2 regions of the Paenibacillus sp. FSL H8-0280 genome follow, and region 1 is predicted to be linked to the other one. Evidence: riboswitches for the same ligand, from Rfam matches in the RefSeq annotation. Region 1 holds a riboswitch; the other holds the start of a gene.
What was found. Region 1 has a riboswitch for glycine ahead of sdaAB (L-serine ammonia-lyase, iron-sulfur-dependent subunit beta). Riboswitches for the same ligand answer to the same signal wherever they lie in the genome.

Region 1 (10,829 bases):
CTTCCCGCTGGCGGCATGACGAATCACGTTTTGGAACAAATTATCAAGTACACGGCGCATGCCCTGTTCATCCATATGCCAGATCAGCGGTTCCTCCGGGAGGTCAATATCAATCTCAAATTGCTCTTTCTCCCAGACCGGGTACCAGGCCGCCGCCGTTTCCCTGACGATCCGCAGGATATCTTTCTCTTCCAGCTTCAGTGTATATTTCCCGCTCGTGAGCAAATTGTAGGATAACATGTTGTCAATGAGCCCGCCGAGGTCCTCCATTTTCGCTTCCATTCGATGTAATGAACGGTCACCTTGCTCGCTCAGCTCTTCCTTGTGCAAGGCATGCATATGTCCACGAATCACCGTTAGCGGGGTACGCAGATCGTGGGAAAGCCCCGCAATGAGACGTTTGCGCAATTGTTCTTCCTCGCGTTCACGGTGACGGCTGTCGGACAGTTGATGCACCATCTGATTGAAGGCTTCTTCCAGTTGACCGATCTCGTCTGACTGGCGGATATCTACCGGAAGCGGGAGGCCTTCCTTGCCTGTGGTCATCATGGCGGTCTGCAAACGAATAAGTCGTTTGCGAATGCGTGCGAAGAAGAGAATCGACATCATGATAAAGCTCAGAAAGATGATGGTCATTACAATGCCGAGATACAAAAGTTCCAGCAGCCCGTTACTGTGATTCATTTGCAGAAGTGATCTCGGCACTTCAATGATCATGAAGCCCTGTCCTTTGTCCTGCTCATCTCCGCCAATATATGCAACTACGGTCAGTGGATCGCGAAAGGAAGCTTCTTTCATGAATTGCACGGTATTGTTTACATTCCATAAGGCTGGAATATGAGTCTCTGTCGTTTGCCCGGAATCCAGTGACCATCTCAGTGTCGTGTCTGTTCTGCCATCCGGCGACGTGGATTTCAGAAGCGTTACATCTTCACCCCCAAGAATAAAGAGAGTCTCACCGCTCACATTCACACGATACATGGAAGATTTAGGATACGAGCCATGTAATTGCTCCAACCGGGCCTTAATCTCTTCATCCGAAGCCCCATCCAGGTTCTTCGCTTCACGTGACCAAAGGTTACTGATTCGGGTAACGTCACCGTAAGGTGCCGCTCGGTCTGTGTTCGTGTTATTCACTACGACAATATATATAACGGATATGATCGGAAGCACAACGGGCACAAATAATACAGCCGCCAAGATCAGGATGATGTATCTGGACATCAAGGACCGCCCAAAGCGAAGCTTGCGCCGCCCGGATTGCTTTTGATCCATGCTTCGTTCTCCCTTCCGTTCACCCTTCATGATCTTCCGTTCCCTGAACCACCGAATCATGGCTTCTTCACACGATATCCCACACCGCGGACCGTCTGAATAACTACAGGATTGGCCGGATCAAGCTCCAGCTTTTCGCGAAGATGTCGAATATGTACCATTAAAGTTTTGTCCCCATCCAGATAGGGCTCGTTCCAGACGGCTTCATAGATCTGCTCTTTGGTTCGAATCATGCCCATATGTCGTAGCAGGTAGGCGAAGATGTGGAACTGTTTTCCCGATAAAATAATCTCATCTCCCGTCTCCTCATTGACGATCCGATTGTCCTTCTCATAGATGGAGAGATGATCCAGCTTCAGGGCTGTATCCGATGAGACCGCTGTTCCTGCCTTACGCAGTTGTACTTCAATCCGGGCAGCCAGTTCATCGGGGTGAAATGGTTTGGTCACATAGTCATCGGCAAAATCAAGACCGTGCAACTTGTCGTCAATGGACGTTCTGGCCGAGAGCATGACAATGGGAACCCCAGGAAGTTCTTTTTTCAGTCGCTGGCCCACCGTAAATCCATCCAGCCCGGGCAGCATGACATCCAGAATAATGAGTGAGCAACCGACAGCAGCCTCCGCTGCACCTTCACCACTGCCGAGCCATACCACCTCATAACCGCGCTCCTCCAGATCGGCTCTGACCCAAGTCGCAATTTCCGTATCATCTTCAATATATAACAGTTTGGTTTTCATCCGAATATTCGTTTCCTTTCTGTCCCCATTGGGTTAATGATATATCTGAGCATCATCATGATAAAAGCTGCCTATAACATATGAATTCATGTCTTATTGAAATGTTGAAGTCTCTTACGTTACCACGCATTCTAATTATAGCTTATCCATTAACTCGGGTAACGTCATATCCATCAAGTCTACCAAGTACATACTAGTTCTACACCTGACGGGAGGAAATTCATTATGCTGTTGGAAGCCATCTATCATCAACCGAAACGAAACTGGGCCTATGCCTATGACCAAGATACAATCCATCTGCGTTTGCGTGCCAAAAAGAATGATCTGACCGAGGTACATGCCCTGACTGGGGATAAATATGCGTGGGATGCAACCAAAGCGCTGGTTCCCTTAACGAAGTTCACCTCTGACTCCATGTTCGATTACTTCGAGGGTGAAGTGAAACCTCCCTACCACCGACTGAAGTACTCTTTTCTGCTCAAAAACGGGGACGAACTGATCTGGATGACCGAGACGGACTTCCAGGAAGAAGAACCGGACGATCCGGGTCGTATGTTCCAGTTCCCCTATATTCATGCCGGAGCTGTATTCACACCCCCTGCATGGGTTAAGGATGCGGTGTTCTATCAGATTTTCCCTGAACGATTCGCCAACGGCAACCCGGATATTAGTCCGGAAAAGGTAGAGCCGTGGGGCGGCGAGCCGACACCTTTCAATTTCTTCGGCGGTGACCTTCAGGGCGTGATCGACCATCTGGATTACATCAGCGATCTTGGCATTAATGCGATCTACTTCACACCCATCTTTGAAGCCACCACCAATCACAAATACGATACCGAAGACTACCTGCGGGTAGATCGTCACTTTGGTGACGCAGATACCGTGAAACGACTGGTCGAGCTGTGCCATGCACGTGGAATTCGCGTACTTCTGGATGCTGTGTTCAACCATTCCGGGAAGACATTTGCGCCGTTTGTGGATGTACAGAAGAACGGAGAACAATCCAAATACAAGGACTGGTTCCATGTACACGAATACCCGCTGGACGTGAAGGACGGCATTCCAACGTATGAGACCTTCGGATTCGAAGCGCACATGCCAAAGCTGAATACGGAAAATGCCGAGGTGAAGGCTTATCTGCTGGAGGTTGCTGAGTACTGGATCAAGGAAGTGGGCGCGGACGGATGGCGGCTGGATGTGGCAGACGAAGTGGACGATGCATTCTGGCGTGATTTCCGCCGTGTAGTCAAAGCCGCTAATCCGGATGCCTATATTCTGGGCGAAGTATGGAACGAGTCTTCTTCCTGGCTGCAAGGCGACCAGTTCGATGCTTCCATGAACTATCCGTTTACCGATGCCGTGAATGCTTTTTTTGTGAAAAATACAATGCACGCCGAACAGTTCGCAAACTCCATCGGGCGACAGTTGTCCCGTTATCCGCTTCAGGCCAGCGAAGTGGCGTTTAACTTGCTGGACAGTCACGATACCCCGCGACTGCTTACGCTGTGTGAAGGCGACCAGCGCAAGATGAAGCTGGCTGCGTTATTTCAGTTCAGTTACATGGGCGCTCCGTGCATCTATTACGGAGATGAGATTGGCATGGACGGCGAACATGATCCGGGCTGCCGTAAATGCATGGAATGGGATGAAGCGAAGCAGGACCGAGAGCTGTTCGACTTTTATCAGAAACTGATCTCCCTGCGTCATGCTCATCCTGCCCTGCGTGCAGAAGGCACCGTTCGTTTCCTGCAGGCTCGTCCCGATGGCAGCCAACTGGTATTTGAGCGACAAAATGAGGAGGAACGCATTTTGGTTCTGTTCAATCGATCAGAGGAGACGGCTATTGTCGAGCTGGAGGCTGGTGACGAGGAATGGACCGAGTTATTCGGCGGAAACCATCGTACTGCCAAGGAAGATGGCGTACTCGCCATTGAATTGCCCGCGTATGGATATGCCGTACTGAGTACTAGTCTCACATAAATATCAAGTTACACTTGCTCATATGCAAGACAGGAGTCTATTTAATTCATCGGCATATCAAACGAAATAGGCGCTCACAGATCTGTTCCTGATCTGTGGAGCGCCTATTTCGCATATCAATCACTATCATGGGATTACTCCGGCTGATCCAGTTGTTCCTTGAGCAATTGAATGGTGGCTTCATATTGCACAAGTCCCACTTGCATGCACAACCGTTGTGAAGGCGAAATGTGTTCGCCAAACTCCTTCATCTGACGCTGAAGCTTGTCATATAACAATTCCTTGCGTTTCAACTCTGTTGAAATCCACCCCGTTACAGTATTCTCATCCGCCAACTCTCCGAAATACAACCGCATCAGAAAATCAGAACGGAACACCTCGTCTTCCAGGGGACTCATCAGGTAGGCGTGAAACTGTGCTGCTCCCTCCGGAGTCAATGAGTACACGTTCTTGTCGGGTTTCCCTTCCTGCCTCACCGATTCCTTCGTGAGCAACCCTGACTTCTCCATCTTCGCGAGTGTAGGATATATGGTGCCAAAGCTGGCATCAAAGAAAAATGAAAAATATTGTTCAAAGTACTGCTTGATCTCATAACCCGAACATGGCTGATTGTGCAGTATTCCGAGGATGACATGCTGCGTGTTCATCGGTGCACCGCTCCTTTCCATTCCTCTTAACGTATCACAATCAGCCCCCCATATTCAATGATCGGATGAAGACACGGATGCTTCCAGAGCAGCAGGTACAGTAGCAGGCTGTTTCTCCCTCCGAGGTTCAGAGATTGCCGGGTTGGAACGTCTGATCCAGATGCTAAAAGCACCCAGAGTCAGCGTTGTAACTCCGATTACCCCAAGAAACAATGCATCCCGGCCAATCCCGTTTCCCCCAAGCACAAGGTTCGTCATCCCCTCTACCGCATAGGTCGCCGGTAGATAATGACCGATCCCTTGGTAGAACTCAGACATTACATCGCGCGGAATTGTTGAGCCCGAGGACAACATCAGCAGAGGCAACAGCGCACTGTTTAACCAAGCCCCAGCATTGCCAAGCAACAACAAGCTCAACTGAGCCATGAGTATAAAAGATATGGTGACCAGCAACTGGAACAGCCATAACATTAACCAACCATCTGCTGAGGATACCCCCATAACGTGCATCATCCCCGATCCAACAAGCGAAACGATAAATGCCGCACCAACATTCACGATGTTACGCGCCCAGAAGCGCTCCCATTTCCCTGCCCTGCCACTCAGTTCTCCAGAAACCTTTTGCAGATTCATGCCAAGCAACATCGCTCCGGTAAACGTAGCCGTTACAATCAACATCGGTACCATGGAGAAAGCAAAATTATCAACAGGATTCAGTCGCTCCACCTCTGCCTCCACGCGTGAAGACAACCCCAGCGCCAGCGCATCGGACTGATCAGCAGTCATACCGGACTGATTCAGCACTCCGCGAATGCCATTCTCTTGTACTTCACGATTCAATGTCGCTGTAACTTGTGCAGCTACGTTCTGCATCACACTTTTCACGGTAGCCACGTTTGATTCGTTCATCACATATTTCACTGTCATCGGCTTCGACAAGTCTTCTGCCTGCTGCATGAAACCTGATGGAATCTCAATAATCATGTACACATCCCGATCTGTTAACATCTGTCTTGCTTCTTGCATTGATTCAGATGGTATGATCTCGAAATTCAGACCTGCCGCCAAAGACTTGGCCACCGGTTCAGCCGCTACCCCGTCTTCATTCACGATGGTGACAGCCAACTGAGTCATTCTTTCGTTAACCTGATCGTATCCGCTAAGCCAGATGATATTAAAAAACACCTGGAACAGCACGGCCGTAATTAAACCTACAATGGTGGCTCCGTTTTTCAAAAACAGCAGACTCGTCTGGAAAATTCCTTTCATTCTATCCATCTCCTTTAGTTTTGTTTCGCTCTCATATATATCGTATCGATATATGACAGTAGTTAATATATCAATACGATATATATGTCGTCAATGTTTTTTTGTTTTTCTTCGTTGGAAAAAGACAAAAAAAGCCGATACATCTCTTCACCAGGAAGGTTTGTATCGGCTTCTCGTATCCAGTAATGAGCTCTTCTTCACCTTTAATAATCAAGGCTCAAGGTTTCACGAGTTAGCGTTAGATTTAATTCATATCCATCCTATTTATGCCTTAGGTTCTACGTCATTTTCAGCAGGAGACTCCGGCTCAGGCTCGGCACGCTTTGCCTTTGGTTTAGCCAACTTCTGCATCATTTTGCGGCCGGTTGGTGTCTGGGCCAACCCGCCCTGGGCTGTCTCCCGGTGACGGCTCGGCATCGCACTGCCTACTTCCAGCATGACGTCGATGACTTCATCTGACGGAATAGCACTACGCACTCCGGCCAAGGCCATGTCAGCCGCAGCCAGCGCCGTAACTGCACCCAGTCCATTACGGACGATGCACGGAATTTCAACAAGGCCTGCCACCGGATCGCAGATAAGGCCCAGTGTATTTTTTAACGCCAAACCAACGGCATGAACGACCTGTTCCGATGTACCTCCACGCAGTTCAACCATGGCACCCGCAGCCATGCCGATCGCGGAACCCACTTCCGCCTGACAGCCACCTTCGGCACCGGAGATAAATGAATTGTTGGCAATAACATAACCAATCGCTCCCGCACAGAACAAGCCGTTTACCAAGTGTTCGTCCGTCCAGCCAAACCGCTCTTGTGAACTGATAAACACACCGGGGATAATGCCGCAGGAACCGGCTGTTGGTGTTGCCACGATCCGACCCATGGAGGCATTCACTTCAGATACACACAGGGCATACGCCATGGCAAGTGCGGAAGCATCTCCTGAACAAGTCTCACCTTTGCGAATGTACTCGGCCAATTTTTTACCGTCTCCACCTGTTAGTCCACTGCGTGATGTCGTATCTTCCGTTAACCCTTTGCGTACCGCTTCCTTCATCACCTGATAATATTCTGACATCTGCTGCACAACATCCGCTTCCGGTGTATTGGTCTCCTGAACTTGCTCCTCGATCATCAGCTGAGCAATGGTTTTGGATTCCGCTGTACAGATCGTATTCAGTTCGTGCAAATGTTTAAACCGCATCCGAATCAACTCCTCTCTTCAAATCTATGACACGAATGTCTAACACATGGTCCAGCTCCCTTAGACGCTTGAGCATATCAGGATTAGGCACACCGTCCATCTCCATAGCAGTCAGTGCTTCACCATCACGGGCTTTCCGGTCCACCTGCATATACCCGATGTTAACCCCGGATGAACTGATCGTGGACGTTACCGACGCAAGCACCCCTGCTTTGTCTGCATGTCGAAGAACGAGTGTCGGGAACTCACCACTAATCTGAACACGAAAATCATTCATCGAATGCACCGATACGCTTCCACCACCAATGGATGCACCGATTAAGGAGCAGGCACGTTCTCCATGCCACAACTCAATTTTGACCGTATTTGGATGAGGAGCAGGCAGGCCACTTGTATAAAACTCAACCTCCATGCCCGCTTCCTCTGCGTATTGCTCTGCATCCGGGATACGCGGATCGTCTGTGACATAGTCCAGCAGACCACCGATCAGTGCCAGATCTGTTCCGTGCCCCTGATACGTGTCAGCGAATGAACCGTACAACGTCAGCCGAGCACGATCTGGCGTACATCCTAGCCACTGTCGAGCAATTCTCCCTAACCTTGCCGCTCCAGCTGTATGTGAACTTGAAGGCCCCGTCATCGACGGACCAATAATTGAAAAAACATCTTTAAATCGCACTTGTAACCCTCCAATTGTATTCGTCATTTCCATCCAGAATCTGATCCACATTGTTCCTTATTTACTGAATGATGACATCAAAAAAGGACAGAAGAAGGCCTCAGGCCCTCTCTCTGTCCTCGATACCTGAGAGTTTCACGATCAGCAGTGTCTGATGACAAGGTGCATTGCCTGCGATTACAGACAAGTTCACCGGGCTGACTGATCATATACCCCTTGGGTGGCGCAGTTCGCGCACTCTCCAGAGTTGCGTCCAACGATGGTACATTTACCTGAGAGATTAACCACTGCGCCGGGTGCGCAGCAGCTTGCTCCTTCGGTGCCTGAACTACTAGCCATTTTGTTTGGCTAACCCAGGTCTCTCCCGCTCGTTATCATCCGCCGTATGGAACCATTCTGAGCTTATGTCAGAACAGTCATGGAAGTCATTCATTTCTTCTTCATTAAGATTAATCGACCGGAAGATCAGTGTCAACAAACTTGACGATTTCTTTGGGTTTATATCCATCATTTCCTATTGAACCGATGATAACCAGAATATTTTGTTAGCTTTCATTACATTAATGCGATAAAAAGATCTTTTAAACAGGTTATTTCGTTCTACTTCAATCAATGATGTGCTCACTACTATTTATGATATTGTCCACGAAACCGTTCGGGTATTCAGGCAACCATCTATTTTGAACCACACTACTCAGTAGCCCATCCGAGTCTGCACATCTGGATTATAAATCACAGTTCGTAGAAGATGCTCTTGTTCTGTACATAAGGTCGGCAATACTTGCTGCATAGCTTCGGCATGCGATCTTTCATCCATTCGTGCCTTGACTCATTTGCCATCTGAAAGGCATAATAACCCAGTGTAAAGATCAACATGAACCCTTCCATTAATCGAATATCACGATCCGTCAGTGGCGCGATCTGTTGGGTATAACCGGATAAGAATATGTCACGTTCCTCCCGATTGAACATAAGTGCTGCCCCTCCGGCATCAAAAAGATAATAACCATAACCGTGTAGACAAAAATCAATCATGGAAATTCCCTGCTCCGTTATCAGCAGATTGTTGCGAGTAATATCCCCATGAATGATCCCCCATGTCCCTGCGTGATGCGGGTATGTTTCTAACTGCTCATTAATGTTCTCAAACGTCTCACGAAGCAGATCGAAGTCTTCCGTTGTAAAAATCCCCAGTCGGACACCTTCCTCTAGCTGCCCTAGCATGACCAAGTTCTCATGGATGTTGCCATATGCCGGCCGCACCTTTGTTCGATCTGTCTGATTCTGCTCACGCCCATATTGATGAAGCATCTGCAGTTGTGCCCCAAGATCATAGATCTGCTCTGTTGTCAGGCGTTCTCCCTGCTGGATGTCCCTTCCCTCAATCCACTCCAGTACTGTACAACAAATCTCTTTCCCTTCCTCATTTGTCCATACCGTGACCCATTCACCGGATGCATTGCGTACCGGATGCTGCACGCGCAATGCTGTCGTTGCGTTTAACTCATGAAGCAGGTTCATCTCTGCCTCCAGCGCAGGAAGCGTATGTTGAATCCCTGACATACTTGCATATGCGGCTTGATGGATACGCAGCAGATACTTCTGCGCGCTTGCTTCATCCACGACGTGGTACGTCAGATTCTCGTTGTGACGAATATATGAAACGACAGGTTTCTCAATAGTGTAGTTCTGTATAATCTGAGCTGCCATATGGTCGTAATACATCTGGTCCGTAGTGATTATCAACATCTCCTTCAAAGTAATGTAAACGTTCTCTTATTACTAAATATCGTAGCATGATTGCTTTACATACAGCAATTTTTTCCAAAATGAAATTAAAAAAGCACAACTCCCGAACAACCGTCCAGGCATTGTGCTTTCTTTTGTCTCTATTTATTTCTTAATCTCTCTGTCTGTTGCTCTATGTGACACTCCATGATCCAATTAACCGAAACGACCCATGATGTATTCTTGCGTCAGACGATTGTCCGGGTTCGTGAAAATATGCTCCGTATCCCCGTGCTCAATCATGCTTCCCAGATAGAAATAAGCCGTGTAATCCGAGATGCGTGCCGCCTGCTGCATGTTATGGGTAACAATAACAATTCGTAGCTCCTTCTTGAGCTCGGTAATCAACTCTTCAACTTTACCCGTAGATACCGGGTCAAGTGCAGATGCCGGCTCGTCGAGCAGCAGAATCTGTGGTTCAACAGACAAGGCGCGAGCGATACATAGGCGCTGCTGTTGTCCGCCAGAGAGAGACAGAGCTGACTCATGCAATCTGTCTTTTACTTCATCCCAGAGCGCAGCACGACGCAAGCTTTTTTCCACAATTTCATCCAGTGCCTTCTTACTCTTCGTACCACGGTAGCGGGGGCCAAACGCGATATTGTTGTAGATGGACTTATGAAAAGGATTTGGCTTCTGCCACACCATGCCAATCTTCTGGCGAAGCTTGATTACATCGGTTCCAGGCTCATTCAGGTCGTTACCGTCCATCCAGATATGTCCCTCTGTACGGGAACCGGCAATCTCGTCGTTCATCCGGTTCAGCGACCGGAGGAACGTGGATTTACCGCAACCAGACGGCCCAATAAGAGCCGTTACGCTTGCTTCAGGAAACGTCAGGCTAATCTGCTTGACCGCCTGGAAATGTCCATAATATATGCTTAACTGTTCCGTACCAAAAGGTATGGCCATGTTGGTTCCTCCTTATTTCGAAGCTGTCATGCGGCGGAATACAACCCGACCGATCCAGCGTGCACTTAGATTGAACGCCAGCACGAGAATGACAAGCACGGCGGACGCCCCTGCTGCCACTTCTTTGGAATCTGGCCCAATACCTTCACTATTTACTTTCCAGATATGAACAGCAAGTGTCTCTGCCGGACGGAAAGGATTAAGCGGTGATCTTGGACTCGTCGGATTCCAATCTGTAAAGTCCAATGGTGGACTACTCATACCTGCGGTGAACATCAGCGCAGCTGCTTCACCGAAGATCCGACCCGATGCCAGGATCGTACCCGTAATCAAGCT
Region 2 (10,829 bases), 2.2 Mb from region 1:
GCACATTCAGATACACGGCGCAATCCTTCCGGTCCATAGGTACGAATGTAGGCATAGGCACGTACCAATATACCGAAGTTACCGTAGTAGGCTTTCACCCGGCCAATGGATTGATCGCCTTCACGATCGAATGCATACATACCATCATCATTCTTGATCACCATTGGTTTAGGCAGGAATGGAATCAGGCGATTCTTCACACCAACTGGTCCGGCACCTGGTCCACCACCGCCATGAGGTGTACTCATCGTTTTGTGCAAGTTCAGATGCACCACGTCAAAGCCCATATCACCCGGACGTGTAATGCCCATAATGGCATTGGAGTTGGCTCCGTCGTAATACAACAAGCCACCAGCCTGGTGTACGATGGATGCAATCTCCTGAATGTCTTTCTCGAACAAACCAAGTGTATTCGGGTTGGTCAGCATCAATGCTGCCGTATCGGAACCAACGGCCGCACGGAGCGCGTCCAGATCGACCAGTCCGTCTGCACGGGATGGAATTGTCACAGTCTCAAATCCTGCAACGGTTGCACTTGCCGGGTTGGTACCATGAGAGGAATCAGGCACGATGACTTTGGTACGTTGTTCGCCACGACCTTCGTGGTAGGCACGAATCATCATAAGTCCAGTCCATTCTCCATGGGCACCAGCGGCTGGTTGCAAGGTCACAGCGTCCATACCTGTCAGACCTGCAAGGTCGTTTTGCAACGTATATAACAGTTCTAGTGCACCTTGAATGCTGGATTCGTGCTGGTACGGATGGATTTTGGCAAAACCGTTATAACGGGCAACATCCTCATTAATCTTTGGATTGTATTTCATCGTACAAGAGCCCAGTGGATAGAATCCGTTATCTACGCCGAAGTTGCGGCGGGACAGAGCGGTATAGTGTCGAATAACATCTACCTCAAACACTTCCGGCAGTGCCGCTGCTTCCGAACGGAGCATTTCCCGGGGAATCAACGTATGGGCAGACTGGCGAGGAACGTCACATTCTGGCAAGGAATAAGCGACACGTCCAGGGCTGCTGAGTTCAAAAATCAATGATTGTTCCGAAGCAGGAGATAAGGTCTGTGCGTTGAATTTTTCTAACACAGATTGAGCCGAAGTGGAGACAGCTGTACTCGCTTCCGATTGTCCTTGTACCGATGTTGTCGTTGTCGTCGTTTCCTGAGTCACAGCGATCCCTCCAATGCTCGTGCGAATTCGTCAATCTCTTCCTTAGTGCGCCGTTCTGTAACAGCAATCAGCATATGTCCGGCAAGCTCCGGATAATCACGTCCAAGTTCGTAGCCACCAATAAAGCCCGCATCCAGCAGTTTCAACTGAAGAGCATTCACGTCTGTTCCTTCAGGAAGTTTAATCACGAATTCATTAAATGTTGGTGCATTAAAAGTAAGGTTAACTCCAGGAATTGCAGTTAATGTATTCAGGGTGTAATGACTCTTTTGCAAATTCAGATCCGCGACATCGATCATACCCAGTTTACCCATGATGGACATATACACAGATGCGCTGAGTGCAAGCAAAGCTTGGTTGGAACAGATGTTGGATGTCGCCTTTTCGCGGCGGATATGCTGTTCACGTGCTTGCAGTGTGAGTACAAAACCACGCTTGCCGTTGCGATCCGTGGTCTGGCCTACGATTCGGCCAGGAATTCGGCGCATATGAGGCTGGGATACAGCGAAATATCCGCATGTTGGACCGCCGAGTGAAGCGGCGATGCCGAGGGGCTGCGCATCACCTACAACGATGTCGGCACCCAGCTTGCCTGGGGCTTCCAGCAGACCCAGCGATAGCGGGTTGGCACTTACAACGAGCAGGCCCTTGTGCGCATGCACGAGGTCGGCAGCCTGCTTCACATTTTCCACGGCACCAAAGAAGTTCGGACTCTGGATCATGACAGCAGCGGTATCGTCTGATATGGCGGTTTGCAGGGCATCCCAGTCAGTGACGCCATCCTTATAACCAATCTCGACAATCTCCAGACGGAGTCCGTGCGCATATGCCTGCAATACCTGACGGGCTTCCGGATGAACGGTACGGGATACGATGAGCTGTTTGCGACGAGTTGCCGCTGCGGCCAGATTACCGGCTTCCGCAAAAGCTGTTGCACCGTCATACATACTGGCATTGGCTACAGCCATACCGGTTAATTCACAGATGTAGGATTGAAATTCGAAAATGGCCTGCAGTTCACCTTGGCTGATCTCAGGCTGATAAGGTGTGTAGGCAGTGTAGAACTCGGAACGGGAAATGACATGATTGATGACGGAAGGAACATGATGATCGTATATGCCTGCGCCGAGGAAGCTGGCGTGTGTTTCGAAATTGGCGTTGGCGCCAGCTTGTTTGGACATATGACGTGTCAGCGCATATTCATCAAGTTTGGAGGATACGGGCAGCTCGCCCTGATAACGAATCTCCTGCGGAATGTCCTGAAAAAGATCCTCCAGCGTATCCACACCGATGGTTGCGAGCATCGTGCTCTGATCTTGCTCGGTCATGGGAATGTAACGGTGCTTGCTCATGCTTGATCAGCTCCTTGAGTAGGTGTCTTCGACGTACGTGTCCGTTTATGAAAAGGGGTCTTCACGACCTCCGCTTTCAGTTTCTTGCCGCGGATCTCAATCTCAAGCGGGGTTCCCAGCGCAGCGTATTTGCTGTCGATGAGGGCAAGCCCCAGATTACGCTTCAATGTAGGTGATTGCGTGCCTGTTGTCACTTCACCAATCTGTACGCCTTCGGCGTAAATCGGATAGTGGGGGCGGGGAATACCGCGCTCCAACACTTCGATGCCGACCAGTTTGCGGGCGGGCCCGTCAGTTTTTTGCTGTAACAAGGCTTCGTGTCCGATAAAAGGTCCTGCATTCAGCTTTACAAACATACCTACGCCAGCTTCGAGTGGAGAGATAGTTGCCGACAATTCCTGTCCATACAGAGGGAGCTTTGCTTCAAAGCGCAGTGTATCCCGAGCACCGAGGCCTGTCGGTACAAGTCCGTGACCTTCACCGGCTTGCATTAATCCATTCCAGACCACAGCAGCCTGGTCCGCAGGAACATATAGTTCAAAGCCATCTTCACCGGTATATCCGGTACGGGACAACAGTAATTTTACTCCACATACTTCAGCATCCTGCACAAAACGAAACGGTTCAATCGAGCTTACATCCGTATCTGTAACTTTCCCGATAATGTCTACAGCCAGTGGACCTTGCAAGGCGAGCAGCGCCGTTTGCTCCGAATCGTTGGTCATACTTACGCCGGGGATCAAGTGCTCTTGCAGCCACGCCCAATCCTTGTCGATGTTGGAGGCGTTAACCACAAGCATATAATGCTGATCTTCCAGCTTATACACGAGCAGATCATCCACCACACCGCCATTTGGATAACACATCAGGGTGTACTGGGCTTGACCGGGAACCAGCGTGGTCACATCATTGGTCATCATTTGTTGCAAAAAAACTTCAGCCTGCTCACCCTGTACTGTGAATTCGCCCATATGGGATACATCGAACAGTCCCGCGCGCTCGCGTACTGCTTCATGTTCTTTCTGGATTCCGCTAAATTGTACCGGAAGCTCCCAGCCTCCAAAATCAATGCACCGTACGCCTTCGTATTGCTGATACAGTGGGAAGAGTGGTGTTCTAAGCAAATCGGACATCAAATCACCTCGTCATAGGCCGTCAGCCGGCCGGATATACAATCGTGGATCAATGAACCAGGGTATTTTTAAATTTTCAGCTAGATATTTTCATCACATAAGTATGGTAAGGGCAGCTATGGCAGCGCCGTTCTACATCCTGTTTTTCGTTTTTTGGGAAAAAGGAAAAGGACAGGCCAAAGAATCGGCATGCCAAGTAGCACGCTGTATTCTAAGGCTCTGTCCCTTGTACCTGAGAGTTACCCCGCTACGATGTGCAGCAGGTTTCCCCTTGGGTGATCATAACGCCCGCACAGGGCGAATAGATGCTCTCCAGAGTTGCGTCCCGTAAAAGTCCTTTTGCCTGAGAGATTCACCCCCGCTTATCGGTGGTTTACTCCTTCGGCGTTACCACATGCACATCCCGAATCGGGTGTCACGGGTAATCTCTCCCTTTACATTCATCCGCGGGTATAACATAGTCCAATAAACACATTTACTCCTCTCATTAAAACGTGAATCCACTACCGATGTCAAGAACGATATCATAGATAATGATTAAAAACCGAATATTTAATTTATTTTTAATGTTATCGTTCGTGTATTTAGAAAGACTGCGCTTACTATTCTAATATTCACCAGTATATGAAGAAAGAGTGTAATCCGGTTACAGGATTTAGAGGTGTTCAGCAAATAAATTGTGAGGTATCTTGACATTTGATTCAAAAATATCATACGCTATGTTCTGGGAAAAAGGTTAAGGTCAAAGAACGCATGTACTCATTAATGAAAAGCGAGGCGGATATCGATGAGCGAATTGAAAAGTGATTTCCTGTACAGTGAAGAGCACGAATGGGTGCAAACCGTAGGGGAGGATACTGTACGTATTGGCATTACCGAGTTCGCGCAGCATCAGCTGGGTGATATTGTGTTTGTGGAATTGCCTGACCTTGAAACCAATGTAAAAGCAGAGGACAGCATTGGAACGATCGAATCGGTCAAAACGGTTTCGGACTTGTTCTCTCCCGTCACAGGTTCAATTATTGCAGTGAATGATTCGTTGCAGGACTCCCCTGAACTTGTGAACAGCTCTCCTTACGAGGAAGGCTGGATGATTGAGATCCGTGTTGAGGGAGATCTGACAGCAGCATTGTCTACATTGATGAATGCAGACGCATATCGTAAACATACGGAAGAATAGCATCAACGAACTTGTACTTATTAACATATATTTTATAACCAAATGAAATGAGCTTCATATTGTTTCGACCTGTGTGAGCCGGATGCTTGCACAGGTTTTTTGTGCTTTCCAAGAATGGTTTTGAATGTGGATTGAAGCAGATTGTGGATGTAAATCACCTGATTGGACCAAGCTATAGGTTAGAAAATGATTCTGGAAATGACAAAAGTCATAGGCAAGAAAAGCCTTGTGTACCAATGGGTTCAGCCATTATGCATCAATTAAAACGATTACATAACCTAATGTTGTCATCATTGTTCATGACGAAAGTACGCTTTCATTTGATTGAACAGGAGAGCATTCTCGCTTAGGATTACAGCAGGGGAGAAATGATACCCCTTTCATAAATCATAATCACTTGATCCAAGGAGGATAATACAATGAGTAATTTGGACCAATCGTCCAATTCCAAAGGTGGGCTACGGGTAGGTGTTCAGCGTTTTGGCCGATTCCTGAGTGGTATGGTCATGCCTAATATGGGAGCGTTCATCGCCTGGGGATTAATTACGGCTCTGTTCATTCCAACAGGCTGGTTCCCTAACGAGACGCTTGCGCAGCTAGTCGATCCGATGATCAAATATTTGCTGCCACTGTTAATTGGTTACACCGGGGGTACGATGGTGCATGGTCAGCGTGGTGGTGTCGTGGGTGCCATTATGACCATAGGGGTCATCGTGGGTAGTGATATTCCGATGTTCCTAGGTGCCATGATTGCCGGACCACTGGCCGCATGGATTATCAAAAAATTCGATAAATCGATTGAAGGTAAAGTTAAAGCCGGATTTGAAATGCTTGTTAACAACTTCTCAGCCGGTATTATTGGCGGGATCTTGGGGATTTTTGCGCTACTGGGCATCGGGCCTGCTGTAGAAGCGATTAGCAAAGTATTATCTGCCGGTGTACAGGGCTTAATGAATCTTGGTTTGCTGCCGCTGGTCAACCTAATCATTGAACCAGGTAAAGTATTGTTCCTGAACAATGCAATCAACCACGGGATTCTTACACCAATTGCAACAGATCAAGCGAGAGAATTAGGGAAATCCGTATTATACATGCTTGAATCAAACCCGGGTCCGGGACTTGGTATCTTACTTGCTTACTGTTTCTTCGGACGCGGAATGGCCAAATCTTCTGCACCGGGTGCCGTAATCATTCATTTCTTCGGGGGAATTCATGAGATCTACTTCCCTTACATTCTGATGAGACCGATTCTGATTCTTGCTGCAATTGCGGGTGGCGTCGCAGGTACATTAACATTCATGCTCACCGGAGCAGGACTTGTTTCAGCACCATCACCGGGTAGTATTATCGCGTATTTCTTCTTAACACCAAAAGGTGGATACCTGCCGATGTTCGCAGGGGTGCTTGTAGCAGCCGTCGTTTCTTTCCTGGTTGCAGCAGTGTTGCTGAAAACGGGTAAACAAAAGGACGAAGATCTGGAGTCCGCATCCAGTCGGATGAAAGACATGAAGAGTCAAGGAACCGTGCCAAACGCTGGTATTACGGCTAATCAACGTGAAGCAGACAGAGCCGCAGATATGGCTTCTTCTACAGTCAAAACAGACGTGAAGAAAATTGTCTTCTCCTGTGATGCAGGCATGGGGTCAAGTGCCATGGGTGCTTCCATTCTACGCAAGAAGATGAAGGCAGAGGGGATTGACGTTACGGTGACCAATACGGCTATCAGTGATATCCCGCCGGATGCAGACGTGGTGATCACACAACAAGTATTGACCGATCGTGCCCGCTCCGTTGCGCCGAACGCAGAACATATATCCATCGACAACTTCCTAAAAAGCCCGGAATACGATGCGCTCGTTGAACGTCTGAAGTAATTGCACGCATTTGTTTTCCCTGAGCCGGAGGCTGAGATATGAGTATTACCAAAAGACAACGTGAAATCGTGGAGTTCCTGCTGGAGCATCCACATGAAGTCACTGCCGGCGAAATCGCCGTTGAAGTAAAGGTCAGTACCCGAACGGTTCACCGGGAGCTGCAAATGATTGAACAATGGCTTGAACCTTTGGGCATGAAGCTGGAAAAAAAATCAGGAACCGGTATCCGAATCGATGCCAGTTCCGATGATCTGGCTGTATTGCGCCAGCAACTAGAGGGTAAAGAATATGTAGAGTTTACGCCAGAAGAGCGTAAGCTCTTCATGCTTTGTATCCTGCTGGATGAACCGGAGCCTGTAAAGTTACTCGCCTTGGCTTCGGATCTGAAAGTGACCGTATCAACCGTAACCACTGATCTGGACGATCTGGAGTCACGGATTCGTCAGGCGGGACTAAAGCTGGTTCGCAGACGTGGATATGGCGTCAAGATTAACGGAAGTGAGACGATTCATCGCACAGCCATAGCTGCACTTGCTCTCGAATTTTTGGATGAATCCGACCTGTTCGGAAGACAACCTGAACAAGGGGGCTCCATCGTAAACCAAAAATTGTTGGATATGATTGGACATGGTGATGTACTTACGGTCGAAAATGCGTTATGGCAACCAGATATCGAATGGCTGGAGAACATCCCGGAACGCCAATACATGAAGTTGCTGATTCAATTATCCGTAGCGGTTGTACGTATTCGTAAAGGCTTTGGCATTGGCCGTATACCTCCCCTGGAGAACAAGGGAGATGAAGTCGCAGAGCAGGATGAGATGAAGGTTCCACCTTATATGGCTTCCCGCTTGTGTGGTGTGTTATCGACCCAGCTGGGGCTGACATTCTCCCAAGATGAGCAAGCTTATTTTCACAGACTATTAGTTGAGACGGAGCAGCGGATTCATTCTTCGCGGCTGTTGCCAATAGACGACTTGATTTTACTAGACAGGGTACATTCACTGATTGATCAGATGCAAGCGAGAACGCATTATGCCTTTCATGAGGATCGTTTGCTTCGAGAAGGTCTACTTGGTCATATGCAACCTGTAATGGAGCGAATTGAAGGACAACAGATGATTCGTAATCCGCTACTGCAGCAGATTCGCAAGGATTATGATTCCCTCTTTGAAGAGGTCAAAAAATCCGTGCATCAAGCTTGGCCAGGCACAGACGTTCCGGATGAGGAAATTGGTTTCCTGGTCATGCACTTTGGAGCTTCCATTGAGAGGTTACGTGCATTGAAACGGGAGATCAGGGCAATCATCGTGTGTACAAGCGGAATTGGATCATCACGCATGCTTTCCAGCCGACTGTCCAAGGAGATTCCTGAGATTCGGATCATGGACAGCGTGTCCTGGTATGAAGCTGCCCGGATACCTACAGATCAATATGATCTGGTGTTATCCACTGTTGATCTGCCGATGGATGAGCATCAGTATTACAAAGTGAGTCCACTGCTTACGGCTGAAGAGAGCGAACGTCTGCGTCATTTTATCCGAACAACAACGTTACAACGACAGCATCACAAGCCTCGTGAAGCCGAGGTTCAGACGACAAGTCGTTACTCGGACCCGGATGGAATGGAAGCTATTTTAGTTGAAATCGTCCGAATTATTGGCAAGTTTCAGGTGTATCCGTTGGATAACCAAGATATCGGTTTCTATAAAACCGTATATGCGATGTGCAACGTACTCCATGGATCTGGTGTGCTGAAGGAACCGGGGGAGATCGCAAAACGGTTGGAGGCACGTGAAGCAGTGGGGAGTCAGAAGATTCCCGGCACAAGACTTGCATTATTTCATACACGCAGTGAGGGAATTTACAGGCCGTCCATTAGCTTGTTTCAGCTCGCGGAGCCACTCCTTCGTACGCCGGATGATCCGGCAGGAGTTACCCATATCCTCTTGATGCTTGGTCCCAGAGAATTATCCAAGGAAAGCCTGGAGGTTCTCAGTGAGATCAGCGCACTGTTATTACAGGAAGAAATGATTACATTGCTGGAAAAGGGAATCAGGGATGAACTCATTCATTACCTGTCCCAGGAACTGGTTGGATTTTATCGCAGTAAAATCGAAATTGGAGGTCAACCATTATGAGTATGTTAACAACAGATAAAGTCATCATGAATGCGACGGCTCAGGACAAATACGAAGCGATTCGTATGGCAGGACAGATTCTGAAGGATGCGGGACATATTACCGCTGATTACATTGAGAAGATGATTGAACGTGAAGAGATTGTCTCGACCTATGTAGGGAACGGCCTGGCTATTCCGCATGGTACAAAGGAATCCAAAGCTTTCATTTTATCCACAGGTATCTCTGTCATTCAGTATCCACAAGGTGTTGATTTTGGCGAAGAAAAAGCCTATATGGTCATTGGTATCGCGGCTCAAGGCGGAGAACATATGGAGATCTTGACTAGCATCGCGGTGATCTGTGCTGAGGATGAGAATATGGAGGCTCTGCGCCTGGCTAAAACTGCCGAAGAAGTTATTGCTATTCTGGAAAGTGAAATGGAGCTATGAAGGCCCTACACTTTGGCGCAGGTAACATTGGACGCGGGTTTATCGGATTGATTCTCTCCCGTGCAGGGTATGAGGTGATTTTCTCCGACGTGAATCAGACCTTGGTAACAGCTCTCCAGCAACGGGGGCAGTATACGGTGGAACTGGCTAACGAGAGCAAGGATCAGGAGACCGTTACAGGTGTAAATGCAATCGATGGAACCCAGCTGGAGACGGTTGCCCAAACCGTGGTGGAAGCTGATCTGATTACAACCGCAGTGGGCGTGGACGTACTGAAGCATATTGCACCAGGTATTGCGAAGGGACTTGAGAAAAGACTGAGTTCCGGTCCTGCTCAAAACCCTCTTCACATTATTGCTTGCGAGAACGCCATTGGAGCCAGTACACAATTGAAAGAGCATGTATATGCTCTGCTCAGTGAAGAGGTACGTTCCCTTGCGGATCAGTACGTTTATTTTCCAGATTCAGCTGTAGACCGGATCGTGCCTATTCAGCAGCATGAAGATCCGTTGCATGTACAGGTGGAGCCTTTTTACGAGTGGGTAGTGGATCGTTCCCAGATGGCTCCTGCATTCAAACCGATTGAGGGCATCGTATATGTCGATGATCTGGAGCCGTATATCGAACGGAAGCTGTTCACGGTTAACACAGGACACTGCGTTGCTGCGTACATCGGTAATGTGCATGGGTATGACACGATCCAGAAGGCTATTGCCGATGAAAAGGTGAAATCCATTGTATATGGTGCCTTGCAGGAAACCGGAGAAGTTCTGGTGAAACGATTTGGATTCAGCCCAGAAGAGCATGAGCAGTATATTGTCAAAATATTGGGACGGTTCGTCAACCCGTATCTCACCGATGAGGTTACTCGTGTTGGTCGTTCCCCGCTGCGTAAGTTGTCTCCGAATGATCGTCTGGTTCGCCCAGCCCTTCAGGCCTATGCGGATGGAACCGAAACGACTTATCTGGCTATGGGCATGGCAGCTGCCTGCAAATTCGATGTCTCCGATGATCCGGAAGCAGTTGAACTGCAGGACATGATCCGCCAGAAGGGGATTGTGGCTGCACTCCATCATTATACGTCCATGGATGAGCATCATCCGGTGCTGGAACAGGCTGTTGCCCAGTATAACCAACTGTAAGAGCAGTGTTAGCCAGCTAACAGTATAGATGATGCATAATGAAGAAGAGCCATACAGTTGTTAACTGTGTGGCTCTTCTTTTGGTTGGTGTTTATCGGTATAGTCATCCAAACAGCGTTGACATATGCACGATTTTCGGCGCTGCTCTGCCGGAATACGGTCAAATACACCTTCGGGGAAAGTAGCCCGGTTACACCAGCATTCCGAATGCGGATGTCCTGCGGCATAGGAACAGCGATTAGCTTCCCCGCATAATGGGCAGACAAGAACATCGATATTGCTGCGCTCTTGATTGTCTTGTTCTGCAGACATTGGGTTCTTCCCTCCCTGTGAATAGCTACGAGCTGAAGTTAAACATACTGGTCCCAGTATAACAGAAATATGCTGGTGATTAT

Region 2: another riboswitch for glycine. It lies ahead of gcvT (glycine cleavage system aminomethyltransferase GcvT); the one in region 1 lies ahead of sdaAB (L-serine ammonia-lyase, iron-sulfur-dependent subunit beta).

The regions. Positions count from the first base shown of each region.
Region 1 covers NZ_CP150296.1:512,507-523,335, reverse strand. The annotation lists gene MHI12_RS02490 (HAMP domain-containing sensor histidine kinase) at 1-1,275, opposite strand, end outside; gene MHI12_RS02485 (response regulator transcription factor) at 1,332-2,015, opposite strand; gene MHI12_RS02480 (alpha-glycosidase) at 2,241-3,995, shown strand; gene MHI12_RS02475 (PadR family transcriptional regulator) at 4,130-4,642, opposite strand; gene MHI12_RS02470 (YhgE/Pip domain-containing protein) at 4,697-5,911, opposite strand; gene sdaAA (L-serine ammonia-lyase, iron-sulfur-dependent, subunit alpha) at 6,176-7,114, opposite strand; gene sdaAB (L-serine ammonia-lyase, iron-sulfur-dependent subunit beta) at 7,104-7,793, opposite strand; glycine riboswitch at 8,045-8,170, opposite strand; gene MHI12_RS02455 (phosphotransferase enzyme family protein) at 8,526-9,542, opposite strand; gene pstB (phosphate ABC transporter ATP-binding protein PstB) at 9,738-10,493, opposite strand; gene pstA (phosphate ABC transporter permease PstA) at 10,506-10,829, opposite strand, start outside.
Region 2 covers NZ_CP150296.1:5,338,387-5,349,215, reverse strand. The annotation lists gene gcvPB (aminomethyl-transferring glycine dehydrogenase subunit GcvPB) at 1-1,097, opposite strand, end outside; gene gcvPA (aminomethyl-transferring glycine dehydrogenase subunit GcvPA) at 1,178-2,533, opposite strand; gene gcvT (glycine cleavage system aminomethyltransferase GcvT) at 2,530-3,666, opposite strand; glycine riboswitch at 3,988-4,110, opposite strand; gene gcvH (glycine cleavage system protein GcvH) at 4,454-4,846, shown strand; gene MHI12_RS23245 (PTS mannitol transporter subunit IICB) at 5,266-6,720, shown strand; gene MHI12_RS23240 (BglG family transcription antiterminator) at 6,759-8,861, shown strand; gene MHI12_RS23235 (PTS sugar transporter subunit IIA) at 8,858-9,292, shown strand; gene MHI12_RS23230 (mannitol-1-phosphate 5-dehydrogenase) at 9,289-10,434, shown strand; gene MHI12_RS23225 (cysteine-rich CWC family protein) at 10,495-10,746, opposite strand.